Regions from separate parts of the Peribacillus sp. NPDC076916 genome, predicted to be linked through region 1. Evidence: riboswitches for the same ligand, from Rfam matches in the RefSeq annotation. Region 1 holds a riboswitch; the other holds the start of a gene.
What was found. Region 1 has a riboswitch for preQ1 ahead of queC (7-cyano-7-deazaguanine synthase QueC). Riboswitches for the same ligand answer to the same signal wherever they lie in the genome.
Positions count from the first base shown of each region.

Region 2: another riboswitch for preQ1. It lies ahead of ACQKFG_RS24350 (QueT transporter family protein); the one in region 1 lies ahead of queC (7-cyano-7-deazaguanine synthase QueC).

Region 1 is NZ_JBNNIU010000003.1:450,887-455,909, reverse strand. It holds gene ACQKFG_RS11755 (TetR/AcrR family transcriptional regulator) at 1-278, shown strand, start outside; gene ACQKFG_RS11750 (DUF4260 domain-containing protein) at 330-677, shown strand; gene queE (7-carboxy-7-deazaguanine synthase QueE) at 732-1,460, opposite strand; gene queD (6-carboxytetrahydropterin synthase QueD) at 1,453-1,923, opposite strand; gene queC (7-cyano-7-deazaguanine synthase QueC) at 1,923-2,588, opposite strand; PreQ1 riboswitch class I at 2,644-2,686, opposite strand; gene ACQKFG_RS11730 (methyl-accepting chemotaxis protein) at 2,872-4,551, shown strand; gene ACQKFG_RS11725 (hypothetical protein) at 4,999-5,023, shown strand, end outside.
Region 2 is NZ_JBNNIU010000014.1:51,791-56,813, reverse strand. It holds gene ACQKFG_RS24360 (PAS domain S-box protein) at 1-948, opposite strand, end outside; gene ACQKFG_RS24355 (TVP38/TMEM64 family protein) at 1,064-1,720, opposite strand; gene ACQKFG_RS24350 (QueT transporter family protein) at 1,842-2,327, opposite strand; PreQ1 riboswitch class I at 2,334-2,378, opposite strand; gene ACQKFG_RS24345 (YbaK/EbsC family protein) at 2,549-3,070, shown strand; gene ACQKFG_RS24340 (hypothetical protein) at 3,201-4,013, shown strand; gene ACQKFG_RS24335 (DUF3892 domain-containing protein) at 4,090-4,386, opposite strand; gene adhP (alcohol dehydrogenase AdhP) at 4,677-5,023, shown strand, end outside.

The DNA.
Region 1 (5,023 bases):
TCGGTTTAACCCAACAGAATCATTATTCCATCATGTTTTTATCGAAGGAAAAAGAAATTCAGCAGTTACTTCAATTCGATTCCAATAAAACATATGAAAAGCTAATCCAGTCCCTGACGGACCTAACGGACAACAAATTGAATCCTGCATCCATATGGTCGATTTTTCTTTCTCTTCACGGATTCATCACTTTTTATATTAATTCTGAACTATCTTATGAAGATGTTAAAGGCTTAGCTGATTTTCATGTAAAAAATATCATCGGAAACATCATATAATTTTTTCGAACATTATTGACCAATGGTCAAATAAACATTGGGGGTTTTAAAATGGTAAAGAAATTCCTTCATATTGAAGGACTCATGGTTCTTTTAGCGGTGATTTACATCTATTCGTTATATGAATTCAGCTGGTGGATATTCCTGTCATTGATTTTGTCTCCTGATGTTTCCATGCTGGCCTATCTGATCAATGATCGAATTGGAGCAAAGGTTTATAACCTATTTCACACTTATACCCTGTCCATCTTCATGATTTTGCTTGCCATTTTTCTAAAGTTCGATGCATTGTTGATGATTGGTTTAATTTGGACCGCACATATTGGAATGGATCGCTTATTTGGATATGGCCTCAAATACACATCTTCCTTCAAAGCTACACACATTCAAAGGCTGTAAAAAACTTAAAAGGCAGTGTGATTACACCATCACACTGCCTTTGCTCACTTTTCTTTATACGCCCCGCTTGTTGCCCCATATATAGGTATGCAGCTGGGGCAGCACTTTCACATCATTCAATTCATCATCTGCTATCACTTTGTCTATTAACTCTTCGTACTTCCTCAAAAGACCGCTGATCAATTGACGATCATCCGCCGTCCTGCTATCGTCATTGCCGACCTGCAAATAAAAAGGAATATCCGGATAACGCCCATGTACATGTTTGGCATATTGATAATCTTCCTCATTAAAGACGACAATCTTCAATGAGACATGGTTTTCAGGATTTCGATTGGCAAGGTTCAAGAGGATTTGGTCGAGCACCGTAAAGTCCGTGTTCATTTTAGAGCTCGGCGGCTTAGGTGAAATCGTCAGTTCATCAATATCGAGAAACCAATCCTGCCATCGGCTCCCTTGTGTTTCGACACCTATCTTCATTTTATTTTCATGCAAGATCGCTATCAAGCCGTCTAGGTTTTTCAGCAGAGCCGGGTTTCCGCCTGATATCGTCACGAAGGAAAAACCGGAACCCCCAATTCGCTTCAGCTCATCCCATATTTCTCTAGCAGTCATTTGGACGGTATCTTCCTTACCGGTGCCATCCCAAGTAAATGCGGAATCACACCAGGCACATGAATAATCGCATCCGGCCGTCCGAACGAACATGGTTTTTTGACCAATGACCATTCCCTCACCTTGGATGGTCGGTCCGAAGATTTCCATAACCGGGAGTTTACTCACTTTCCATCCACTCCCGTCTGGCTTCGGCATAGCTTGTCGGCGTTTCGTATAGTCGAACAAATTCGACTCTAGCACACTCATATTCTTTTAATGAAAGGGCTTCGGCCATTTTTTCATAAATCCAGACAACCATATTTTCAGCTGTTGTATTCATGAGCGGCAGGGTTTCATTCAAATAACGATGATCCAGGTGGATTTCAATTTCATTTTTCCATATATCCTTGATGTCCCCGAAATCTATCATCAAACCGCGTGAATCCGTATATCCGCTCAATCCGAATATGACCTTATATGTGTGGCCATGCAGGTTCTTGCATTTTCCTTCATAGTCATGCAGATGGTGCGCCGCGTCAAAGGTGAATTCCTTACTCACGAGAACCCTCTTGGTTGTATACTTCAATTGACTGCGCTGAATATCTTCATCTATTTTTTGGAGTTTATCCACTATAGTAAAACCGTACATCATGAAAGCACCTTCCGTCTGCTTACATAGTCATCCAGTCCTTTTTTCCGCAGATTACATGCCGGACAATCTCCACAGCCGTCGGAGATGATTCCGTTATAGCAAGTCAGGGTCTTTTCGCGGACAAAGTCGAAGGCGCCAAGCTGATCCGCAAGCTCCCATGTTTCTTCTTTATTAAGCCACATTAGCGGCGTATCAATCACGAATGACTGGTCCATTGACAAGTTCAAGGTCACATTCAACGATTTAATGAATACATCACGGCAGTCAGGATATCCGCTGAAATCCGTTTCACAGACACCGGTGACAATATGTTTAGCGCCAATCTGACTCGCCAGCACTCCTGCAAACGAAAGGAACAGCAAATTCCTCCCTGGTACGAAAGTCGACGGCAACTCCCCTTCTTCTCCGTCCTCAACTGCAATATCACTTCTCGTCAATGCATTCGGTGCCAGTTGGTTCAACAGCGACATGTCAAGGATATGATGGTTCACGCCCAATTCCTTGGCGATGTTTTGAGCGCATTCGATTTCCAAGCTATGCCGCTGATTATAATCGAACGTCACCGCTTCCACTTCCTCAAATCTCTCCAATGCCCAGAACAGGCACGTCGTACTGTCCTGACCTCCGCTAAACACAACCACTGCCTTTTCTTTCTTCTTCATTTCTATAAAACTCCTTTTTACGGAAAAAAACAGCACCCTAAGAATAGAGCACTGTTTCTCCTTAGTTTTTTTGAGAGGGTAGCTAGAACCTCTTCCGCCTTAACGCGGAATATTATATTTTTCCAAGTCAATAGTAACTTGAAAACGATCATAAATCAAGATGAATATATTTAGTGAATAGTAGAGCTGATGGAAAATTTGGTTATCTTTTCATTGCTTAAATATCCCATTATCCGTCCGATAAAATAGTGTGATTAAAATATCGATAAAGGGGTCCATTAATTTGAAAAGCATTAAAGGAAAGGTATTGGTGGCATTTTCACTCATCATATCTTTATGTGTCATCTTAGGAGCATTCAACATTTACAGCAGCAACAAGTCACTGGTATATTCCCAGGATATCATCGAAAAGGAACTTCCGCTTCTTATCCAAGATGAAAAGCTGCTATATAATCTAGCACAAAGAACCGCATTCGCCCGAGCCTATATTCTATATGGTGACGAGAGTTATAAAGAAAGGTTCCTACAATATACTGAAGACAGCAAGGTCATCCAGGAAGATCTCCTGGCTTCGAGCGACTCTGATAAAGTGAAGGCATTGATCGAGAAAAGCGGGGATTGGAGGTTGATGATTGTCGACCGGGTATTTCCACAATATGAAAAGGGAAATGAAGAACGAGCGAAAGAGATACTCAAAAATGAAGTGGCGCCAATCAGCAATGAAGTAATGGAGGGTTTCAAGGAGCTTGCTTCGGAACGCGAGGAATTGATTGTCGCTTCAGGTGAAACCGTCATCGCAAGCGGGAAATCGGTAAAGGCGACAAGTATCATCATATCCATTGCGGCAGTCCTTATCGGCCTTCTGCTGGCGCTTGTGACTGCCAACCTCATTACCACCCCCCTCCTTAAAATCAGGGACAGGATGAAAATGGTGGCTGACGGAGAGCTGAATCATGAGCCCCTGGAGCAAAAGTCATATGATGAAATGGGCGAATTAACGGTATCCGCCAACCAAATGCAGAAAAACCTCCGTGATACGATCGAAAAAATGCTCGTTGTATCCGAATCCGTTTCCAACCAAAGTGAGAATCTGACTCAATCAGCAAATGAAGTCCAGCAGGGCAGCAAACAAATAGCAACTACCATGCATGAACTTTCGGAAGGTTCGGAATCACAGGCCAACCGGGCAGCTGAAGTAGTTCGCATGATGGATGATTTCACCGGCCGAATCGAGTTGGCCCGCCTAGAAGGAGTGGATGTTGCTAAAAGTTCAACCGAAATCCTTTCCTTGACCAAGGAGGGCACCACTTTAATGCGCAGTTCTATCCAACAGATGCAATGGATTGATGGGATTGTAAAAAATGCCGTAGAGCAAGTGAAAGGGCTCGATTCCCAATCGCAGCAAATTTCGCAGCTTGTACAGGTCATCAAGAATATATCCAATCAAACCAATCTATTGGCACTGAATGCTGCCATAGAAGCTGCTCGTGCCGGTGAACATGGCAAGGGCTTTGCCGTCGTCGCCGATGAAGTGCGGAAACTCGCTGAAGAGGTCACACACTCCGTTGGGGATATCACCAATATTGTCTCCGCCATTCAAACGGATTCAAAAACAGTCGTCCACTCCCTGGAAGATGGTTATGCACAAGTGGATGAAGGCACGAAACAGATCACGCTCACAGGCCAAACCTTTGAAACAATCAATCACTCTGTAGGGAATATGGAAATGAAAATACAGCATATAACAGACGAATTGAACTATATCTCCACAAATAGCAAAAATATCAATCAGGCTATCGAAGATATCGCCGCGGTTTCTGAAGAGTCCGCAGCTGGAATCGAACAAGTCTCCGCCTCTGCTCAGCAATCCAGCTCTTCAATGGATGAAGTCACGAATCATGCCAGTGAACTTGCATCTTCTGCAGAACTGCTGACTGAACAGGTTAGGAAGTTCCAATTATGACACTAGCAATTTCCCGGCACATGAATGCGGGAAATTGCTTTTCCCTCCCATTATATAGATTGTTTCATTTTCGTAAATTCGGGGAATAAATAACTATAACCAATAATAAATCATTAAAAAGCAAATCTATCAAAAGCGGCTGGAAGTGAATATTTTCCTTTATTTTCAGAATATTTAGTGTATAATTGATTAAAGGAATATTTTAACTTAAATAAACATCACTTCCAATAACCGCTACTGCACATCCCGACATTCCCTTTCAACACCATGCACGGGCACTTATACTCAGTAAGGATCCATTGCATGCTTTCTCTCGAGTCAAACCGTACACGACTTTTTTCACACAAAACACAATTTTCACTCCAAATTTGTATAAAAAGGTTAAATTACACACTTTATATGTTACTATTAAACTAAGACCTTTTAACCCCATAAGGAGGAATTCATATGAAACGTTTTTTCAAATTCATAA
Region 2 (5,023 bases), on a different contig from region 1:
GACTTCTTTAGCATAAGTAATGATTCCTACTAAATCCTCTCCAACCATCATCGGGACAAACGAACAAGAAAGTAAGATGGACTTCCCGTACTTCGTCAGGAATTCTATATCTTTCCCTTTTTTTATCCCCTTTTGGTTTTCCAGGACATATTGGCAAGATGTACGGATCAATTCCGCGTCTTCTGCTGAGAAGTTCAAATTAATGAATGAGGCTCCATGTATTTCTTCTTGTTGAAAGCCTGTTACCGTTTCAAACCTTGGATTAACGGTCGTGATCATTCCGTTTAAATCAAGCATCAGCATCGGATAAGGGTTGTGTTCAAACAATGATTTATAGCGTTGTTCACTATCGAATAATTGATTCTCCGCGACTACTCTTTCAGAAATATCCCTGCCGATGACGACTAGGCCTTTTCGTGAACCATCCTCATTGAACAGCGGAACTTTGATCGTATCAAAGGTCTTGTGATTGCCATCGGGAAGAGGGACGATTTCCTCACACCTTGTGATTTCCCCTTTTACCCAAGTTTCTTCATCGGATACTTCACAGTAGATCAACGACTCTTTATAAAATTCTGAGTATTCCGCGAGCTCACTGTCTCTTTTTCCCTTATAGTCTACATGCTCCAATTGAAATAATTGCAGGCCGAAGGTATTGGATTCAAGCCAACGGCCATCACCATCCTTGAAATTAACGAAATCCACCATTGAATTGATGAGTGTACGCCGACGTTGCTCCGCTTCTTTTAATTGCTTGAATTCTTCCCTTTTAGCTAAATAAAGATATAAAACCAAGCCTATTGATAAAAGGAAAACAAATCCTTCCGCTCTTTGAAGTTGAATGAAGACCTCTTTGTTTTGGATATTTGTAGTTAAAAAATAGTCGAACACGACTAGTGTAAGAATCCCGGATAGGATATATATTGCTAAGATGGAGCGTTTGGACATGGAGATTCTCCCTGATTTTAAGACATTTCTAAGGTAAAATTACATACACATTTTAACAAACTATCGGAAAAAAATATATGCAGAATCCTAAATAAAAAAACAGGGGCCAAAGTGGTCACCTGTTTTTTCTGAAAAAGGTTTGTTTCTTTTTCTTTTTTGCACGCTTATAGATAATGAAAAATAGTAAGAGGACGAGTGCAAGTGCTGCTAGTGTATATTGGTTCATTTCAACAGATAACAGTCCATATGGAATGAGTGAAAGGAAGAAAAAGTAAATAAGGTTACCAAGTGCCGTCGCTAATAAAAAATCCTTGAAAGTGACGGTGCTGACACCAGCTACCAAGTTAATTAAGCTTGTTGGGATCAAAGGGAAAATCCTGCCTGTAAAAACGTACATGAAGCCATGCTCGACAACAGTTTCTTGCCATTTTTCGCTAATTTTCTGTATGAGAAGCTCCTGAAACCAGTTTCTTGCTGCATAAAAAATGAAACCTGAGGCAACAACGCTTGTAAACCAACTCCATAGATATCCATATATGAATCCGAATATCGTGACATTGATGGTCAGGAGCAAAATTAAGGGGATGATTGTAAAAGAATTTTGTACAAACATCAATACGAATGTCACAATAAATGTAAGCAAAAGGTTTTCCTTCAAAATGCCAATAACAGAATCCAGATCACTTTTCCAAACCAAAGTGAATAACTCTGCATTATAGAAAATAAATATTGCGATTACCAATAGACCGATCATGGTCAGGATTTTTTTCAAAGGGCCACCACCATTCTTACTAGTAGTTTATCATTTTCGAGTTCATTGGTGAAAAAAAGAGCTGCCGCATCATTGCAGACAGCTCTTTCCATTATAGTGGGTTCACGACACGAAGATTCCATTAAAGCCACTTTTCAAACTGAATTCTTTTGTTCATTCCATAAATGATTGGCGCTCCAATCAAGAGGACAACGAATTCACCGACAGCCGTGGTCATCCAGCTTAACCAGAATGGGAAGCCCAGGGCAAGATTCAGCTCAATTGCAATTAAAAACATTGTGAACGTGAAAAAGATAATCGTGGCGATCATCCGTCCTTTAATGCCTTTTATGAACCGAGAAACAAAAATGACAAGCAATAAGGCGAGCAGAGATTGCCCCACCCCGAAAATCAAGTCATATGGCACCATCGGCGAAAAGAGCAGATTCGATATGAAGACTCCGCCGACGATACCGTAGATATACTTTTTATTGAATACAATCAGATGATTCAATATTTCCGGTACACGAAATTGGAACATCTGAAATGATATTGGTTGGAACACCAATGAGACCGCCACATACAAGGCAGCCAATAACCCGCTTATTACGAGTGTACGAACATTCATTTTACTCTCTCCCTAGTTTTTTATCGTGGGATGGTTACGAACCACGTTTAGGCGTTTGCCCGATGTTTAATAGTATCCCATGTAAGCTTGTTTCGTCAATTTGTAAAGAATGGTTTTAATTTATAAGTTTCCAAGCAGGGGAAGTAGCTCAATTGGATTTTGATTTATTGCAATGATGGATGATATTATTTCAATATGTACTTCAAAGGAGTGAATATAGGATGTCGATCGAGAGTGTCAAAAGCCATTTTAAACAATGGGATCGGGAAGGCGATGTAATGGAGTTCGAAACATCGAGTGCTACGGTGATTGAAGCAGCGGAAACCATCGGTGTTATCCCAGCGCGGATTGCTAAGACTCTTTCCTTTAAGGGAGAAGGTGAAAATGCCATTTTGGTTGTTGCCGCAGGGGACGCGAAAGTGGATAATAAGAAATTTCGTCAGACGTTCGGTTTCAAGGCACGTATGCTTTCACCTGAAGAAGTGCTTGCACAGACCGGCCATGCCATCGGAGGAGTTTGCCCGTTTGGTCTGGCAAATGATCTAGCTGTTTTTCTTGATGTATCGATGAAACGCTTTGATACATTGTTCCCGGCTTGCGGCAGTGCGAACTCTGCAATAGAACTTAAACCCGCTGAATTATTTGAATATTCAGGTGCGGAGGATTGGGTGGATGTATGCAAAGGTTGGGAAGAGAAGGGGAATGAGGAAACGGCAGTAGGCAATGCAGTTGATGGCCATTGATGGTTTCAAAAAATCCACATGAATGGTATTGAGTCCACTACGGTGGACTTTATTTTAGTGGCGGCTGCATACATTTTCTATGATTAAAGCGGAAAACGGGCAGAAAGTGTTCCTAAGCGGAGGTTGAAAGATGTTAAATGGAAGCGAAAGAAAAAGCAATAGTAGCTATCTTAGTCTTAAAACTCTTTATGAAGAAAATATAACGGTTAAGAGCATTGCCCAGGAGCTTGAGTTTTGCCATAAAAATGATCTGGCACTGGATATTCAGAAAGCATTGGAAAAAAAGAATTTTGATATATTGGCAGTCCAAGATCAAGGGGAAATCATCGGTTATATCGAAAGGCAAGAACTAGGTGAAGGAACTATTTCCGAATATTTGAGAAACTTTTCGCCAAGGGAAATGGTTTCGGATTCAACCCCTTTGATCCAGCTTCTCCAGATTTTTAAGAATAAAACAAGGGTGTTCGTATTAGAGAATAATTCGATTAAAAAGTTGATTACCCATGCCGACCTTCAAAAGCCTCCGATCAGGATGCTGATATTCGGATACATTACCTTATTGGAAATGAGGATGAGCGATATCATCCAGGATAGATTCGGCGATGGCAGCTGGTATCCAATGATCAGCGAAGACCGTTTAGAAAAGGCAACCGAATTATATAGAAGGAGAATCGATAAAAATGAGGATATCAATATAATAGAGTGCCTGCAAATCAGTGATAAATTCGATATCATACATAAAGATAAAGATTTGATGCGCTTCTTCCAAATCCCTTCGAAAAGTAAAGGGAAGAAGGATGCAAATGGCATACGGAAATTACGGGATAAGATTTCCCATGCTAATGAATTGGGTCTGGACATGTCATGGATGGAAATCATCGAGGTTGTCGAGTCCTGTGGCCGACTGCTCGAAATCTCTGAATCCTATCAGTATGAAACATAAGGATCCAGCTAATCATGCTGGTTCTTTTTTAGCGCATCCAAATAGAAAAAACTGCCCATATCAGGCAGTCTCCCCCTTAAAACTCCGGCAGTTGATCCAGATTATTTTCTTTTATCCCATCGGGCTCACTTCGCAATATGTCACGTCCATATTTATGAAAGACGTCAACATTGGCCAGGTTGCCTGCTTTGGCTTCCGAAAGGGCTGTGGGGTAGTCGAGTTCGCGGCCGGAGTTCGTCTTGATGGCGATAATGTTGTCCTCTTCATTTTTCCTTACAGCGATGATTTCTTCTTTTCCTGCTAAATCAGCTTGGTTTGCTTGCGGTGTTCCCTGCTGTTTATATGATTCATAAGCTTTTTCAAATTGGTCCATGTTTTAGACACCTCCTATTTATAGGGTGAGCCATTTTTTCTGCAATATACAAACCGGATTTCGTCCAACTTAAGCCGTTAATTCGTCCAAATGGGCCGATTTTTCGGCACTTTATTAAAGTGAATGCTGTCTTTTTTGCCTTTTTGCAGTGGCATGGCACTTGCATCTTGTGTAAGTAGCAGGTGTAAGTAGTAGCAAGAAATAATATCCACTGGATTAAGGGAGGAAAATGAATCATGAATGTAAAACAAGGGGCAAGCACTGTAAATGAAAAACAAAAGGTCAAGACAATGAAAGCGGCGGTCGTCAATGAATTTAACCAAAAACTTGAGATTAAAGAAGTTCCCATCCCCGAGTTGGAATATGGTGAGATATTAGTGAAAATTAAAGCCTGTGGCGTATGTCATACCGATTTGCATGCGGTACATGGTGATTGGCCGGTAAAACCCAAGCTTCCGCTTATCCCCGGACATGAGGGTGTGGGCATTATAGAAAAGGTGGCAGAAGGCGTAACTTCCTTGAAAGTAGGTGACCGTGTTGGGATCCCATGGCTTTATTCGGCCTGTGGCGATTGTGAATATTGTCTGACCGGAAGGGAAACGCTTTGCTTGGATCAATTGAATGCAGGCTATTCCGT